One region of the Mesorhizobium sp. C395A genome, then DNA from elsewhere that is predicted to be linked to it. Evidence: riboswitches for the same ligand, from Rfam matches in the RefSeq annotation. Region 1 holds a riboswitch; the other holds the start of a gene.
The links. A riboswitch is a leader RNA that binds a small molecule or an ion and turns the genes downstream of it on or off. The one in region 1 is predicted to bind S-adenosylmethionine.
Positions count from the first base shown of each region.

Region 1 (2,392 bases):
CGCGAGCTTCGTCGCTGAGGTTCTTGTGCGTGGTGGTCGCCGGATGGGTGATCAGGCTCTTGGCGTCGCCGAGATTGTTGGAGATCAGCACGATGTCGAGCGCGTTCTGCAAGGCGAAGGCCGCCTGCTTGCCGCCCTTGACGTCGAGGCAGATCAGCGTCGATCCGCCCGTCATCTGCTTCTTGACGATGTCGGCCTGCGGGTGGTCGGCGCGGCCGGGATAGATGACGCGGGCGATTTCCGGCCGTCCTGCCAGGAAATCCGCGATCTTGGCCGCGCTTTCCGTCTGCTGGCGCACCCGAACCGGCAGCGTCTCCAGGCCCTTGAGCAGCGTCCAGGCGTTGAACGGCGACAGGCTCGGGCCGGTGTGGCGGAAATAGTCGTGCAAATTCTCGTCGATCCATTTCTTGTCCGACAGGATGATGCCGCCGAGACAGCGTCCCTGGCCGTCAATGTGCTTGGTCGCGGAGTAGACGACGATATGGGCGCCGAGCTGCAAGGGCTTCTGCTGCAAGGGCGTGGCAAAGACATTGTCGACGATCAGCCTGGCGCCGATCGAGGTGGCGAGCGCCGCCACCGCTGCGATGTCGACCACTTCCAGCGTCGGATTGGTCGGGCTTTCCAGGAAGAACAGTTTCGTGTTCGGCCGCACCGCCTTTTCCCAGTTGGCGATGTCGGTGCCGTCGACCAGCGTTGCCTCGATGCCGTATTTCGGCGCCAGCGTCTCCACCACCCAGCGGCAGGAGCCGAACAGCGCGCGCGCCGCAACGATATGGTCGCCGGCCTTGGCGCTGCACAGGAGCGCTGCCGTCACCGCCGCCATGCCGGACGCCGTGGCGCGCGCATCTTCGGCACCCTCCAGCGCGCACATGCGCTTTTCGAACATGTCGACGGTAGGGTTGGCATAGCGCGAATAGATGAAGCCCGGCTCCTCGCCCTTGAAACGGGCCTCGGCAGCCTGCGCCGTCTCGTAGACATAGCCTTGGGTGAGGTACATCGCTTCGGACGTCTCGCCGAACTGGGAACGCAGCGTTCCCCCGTGCACGAGTGCGGTCTGAGGTTTCCAGTTACGCTTCTTGGTGCTCATCGCTTTTGTTCCAGACACAAAAAAACCGGCCGCGAAAGTCGCAACCGGTCCATATGGCCTTGCGGCCCGACGGTCCTTTAGCGACTTGTTTAACGTGGCTGCAAGCCGACCGGCCAAATCACCACGGGATAACGACCCTTTAGACCTCACCTGCGCTTGCGTCAATTGCCGGCTTCATTAAGAGGTTTGTACCAGGCAGGTTCCGCAATAATATCCAGCGGTTTTGCGGCAAGAACCTGCCACAAAGAGACCGACCTTGGAGCGGAGCCAGCCTTTTGCGGCAGACAGGCATTCTTCCCGATCAGGACATTTCCGCGCTGTTTCAGTCCGGCGCGCTGAAGTCGCCGCGCGCGCTCGATGTCGACCAGGTGCAGCCGGCGAGCCTCGATCTCAGGCTCGGCGACAAGGCTTTTCGCGTGCGCGCCTCCTTCCTGCCGGGTCCCGATCATCTGGTGGCCGACAAGCTTCACCGGCTGAAATTGCATGAGTTCAGTCTCGCCGAGGGCGCGGTGCTGGAAACCGGCTGCGTCTACATCGTGCCGCTGCTCGAAAGCCTGGCGCTGCCCGCAAACGTGTCGGCCTCGGCCAACCCGAAGAGCTCGACCGGCCGGCTCGACATCTTCACCCGGGTGATGACCGATCGCGGCCATGAGTTCGACAAGATCGCCCCCGGCTATCACGGGCCGCTTTATCTCGAAGTCAGTCCGCGCACCTTCCCGATCGTCGTACGCGCCGGATCGAGGCTGTCGCAGATCCGCTTTCGCACCGGCAACGCGCTGTTGTCGGAGGCAGAACTGAACGAATTGCACCGCGCCGAGATGCTGGTGGCGACCGAGCCGCCCAACATTTCCGGCGGCGGCATTGCGCTGTCGATCGATCTTGACGGCGACCAGAACGGCCTGGTCGGCTATCGCGGCAAGCATCACACCGGCTTGGTCGATGTCGACAAGCGCGCCGTCCAGGATGCCGTCGATTTCTGGGAGCCGCTCTATAAGAGCGGCGCCGGCGAACTGGTGCTCGACCCGGACGAGTTCTACATCCTGGTCAGCCGCGAAGCCGTGCACGTGCCGCCGCTCTACGCCGCCGAGATGACGCCCTTCGATCCGCTGGTTGGCGAATTCCGTGTTCACTATGCCGGCTTCTTCGATCCGGGCTTCGGCCATTCGGCCTCAGGCGGCACCGGCAGCCGGGCGGTGCTCGAAGTGCGCAGCCACGAAGTGCCGTTCATCCTCGACCACGGCCAGATCGTCGGCCGGCTGGTCTACGAACACATGCTGAAGCGGCCGCAGGCGCTTTACGGCACCG
Region 1 covers NZ_CP100473.1:5,591,230-5,593,621, forward strand. Annotated here, with positions in the region: gene NLY37_RS27170 (O-succinylhomoserine sulfhydrylase) at 1-1,087, opposite strand, end outside; SAM riboswitch at 1,145-1,222, opposite strand; gene NLY37_RS27175 (2'-deoxycytidine 5'-triphosphate deaminase) at 1,363-2,392, shown strand, end outside.

Region 2 (2,392 bases), 1.6 Mb from region 1:
CTTTTCAAACATCGGTGCTGTCATTGTTTCAGCTTTTCAGGAATGTCGTGAGGGCATCGATGACGCCGCGATTTGCTTCTTCGGTGCCGACGCTCATGCGCAGCGCATTGGGAAAGCCATAGCCGGTAACGCGCCGCAATATATAGCCGCGCTGGGTGAGGTAATCGTCCGCCGCCTCAGCCGAATGCTTCTTGTCGTCGGGAAAGTGGATGAGGACGAAATTGCCGACGCTGGGCGTCACGCGCAGCCCAAGCTTCGTCAGTTCTTCATTCAGCCAGGTGAGCCAGGTCTCGTTGTGCAACGAACTGCGCTCGACATGGGCGCGGTCGCGGATGGCGGCAATGCCGGCCTCGATCGCTGTTGCGTTGACGTTGAAAGGGCCGCGGATGCGGTTGATGGCATCGACGATGTGCAGTGGGCCATACATCCAGCCGATGCGCGCGCCGCCAAGGCCGAGCTTGGAGAAGGTGCGGGTCATGACCACATTCTGCGCGCTGCCCGCCAGCTCGATACCTGCCTCATAGTCATTGCGCCTGACATACTCGGCATAGGCCGCGTCCAGCACCAGAAGCACGTTGCCTGGGAGCGCGGCATGCAGGCGGCGGACCTCCTGGAACGGCAGATAGGTGCCGGTCGGGTTGTTGGGATTGGCGAGGAAGATGATTTTGGTCCGCGGCGTCACCGCGGCCAGGATCGCGTCGACGTCGGCGCGCTCCTCGGTTTCCTTCACAGCAACCGGCTTGGCCCCCGCCGACTGAATGTAGATCTTGTAGACCATGAAGGCATGTTCGGTAAAAATCGCCTCATCGCCTGGCGCAAGATAGGTCTGCGCCAGCAGGCCAAGTATCTCGTCGGAACCGTTGGAGCAGATGATGTTTGCCGGGTTGAGGCCGTGCACCTCGGCGATCGCCTCGCGCAGCCGGCGGGCGGTGCCGTCGGGATAGACATCAAGCTTGCTGGCCACTTCGCGCGCGGCCTCGATCGCCTTCGGCGACGGGCCGAGCGGGTTCTCGTTCGACGACAATTTATGGACCTTGGCGACGCCGGCAGGTGCCGTGCTCTTGCCCGGTACATAGGCGTCGATGTCCATGATGCCCGCGCGGGGCGTCGGCCGTGCCTTGCCCGCTGTCTTGTCCATGTCGCAAATCCATCCAGAATGCCTCCGTCCGGAGGCCGCAGCGGAAATACAAGCCGTAGCCGCGAATGTCGAGAGGCGGGCATAGCTGGCCGTTGACGCCGGGCCGCACGAGTTCTAGAAGAACGCAACAGTTCCGTGGTGATTTGGCCGGTCGGCTTGCAGCCACGTTAAACAACTCGCTAAAGGGCCGTTTGCGTGACGTAACCGGCTTTGCGATCGCATTGCCGGTTTTTTATTGCCTGACGGCGGGCAAGGAGAGTCACATGGCCGCGCTCCGCGCTACAAAAACCAACAACGAGGCCGACAGCCCGTCGAGCCCGGTGTTGCGTTTTGGCCCTGACAAGCCGCTGAAGCTCGACGCCGGCACGCTTTTGTCGCCGTTCCAGATCGCCTACCAGACCTATGGCACCCTCAACGATGCCCGCACCAACGCCATCCTGGTCTGCCACGCGCTGACCGGCGACCAGCATGTCGCCAACACCAATCCGGTGACCGGCAAGCCCGGCTGGTGGGAAGTGCTGATCGGTCCCGGCAAGATCATCGACACCAACCGCTTCTTCGTCATCTGCTCCAACGTCATCGGCGGGTGCCTCGGCTCCACCGGTCCGGCCTCGACCAATCCCGCCACCGGCAAGCCCTACGGCCTCGACCTGCCAATCATCACCATCCGCGACATGGTGCGGGCGCAATTGATGCTGGTCGACCATTTCGGCATCGAAAAGCTGTTTTGCGTGCTCGGCGGCTCGATGGGCGGCATGCAGGTGCTGGAATGGGCATCGTGCTATTCCGAGCGCGTCTTCTCGGCCCTGCCGATCGCCACAGGCGCACGCCATTCCTCGCAGAACATCGCCTTCCACGAGGTCGGCCGGCAGGCCGTCATGGCCGATCCGGACTGGCATGGCGGCAAATATTTCGAGCACGGCAAGCGCCCGGAAAAGGGGCTCGCCGTGGCGCGCATGGCCGCCCACATCACCTATCTGTCGGAAGCCGCCCTGCATCGGAAATTCGGCCGCAATCTGCAGGACCGCGAAGCACTGACCTTCGGTTTCGACGCAGATTTCCAGATCGAAAGCTATCTGCGCCACCAGGGCATGACATTCGTCGACCGCTTCGACGCCAACTCCTACCTCTACATGACCCGTTCGATGGATTATTTCGACCTCGCCGCCGACCATGGCGGCCGGTTGGCAGATGCCTTTGCCGGGACCAAGACCCGCTTCTGCCTGGTGTCCTTCACCTCGGACTGGCTGTTCC
Region 2 covers NZ_CP100473.1:4,008,730-4,011,121, forward strand. Annotated here, with positions in the region: gene NLY37_RS19565 (prephenate/arogenate dehydrogenase family protein) at 1-24, opposite strand, end outside; gene hisC (histidinol-phosphate transaminase) at 29-1,138, opposite strand; SAM riboswitch at 1,264-1,341, shown strand; gene metX (homoserine O-acetyltransferase MetX) at 1,402-2,392, shown strand, end outside.
Region 2: linked by a shared signal. The riboswitch ahead of metX (homoserine O-acetyltransferase MetX) and the one ahead of NLY37_RS27170 (O-succinylhomoserine sulfhydrylase) in region 1 are both predicted to bind S-adenosylmethionine.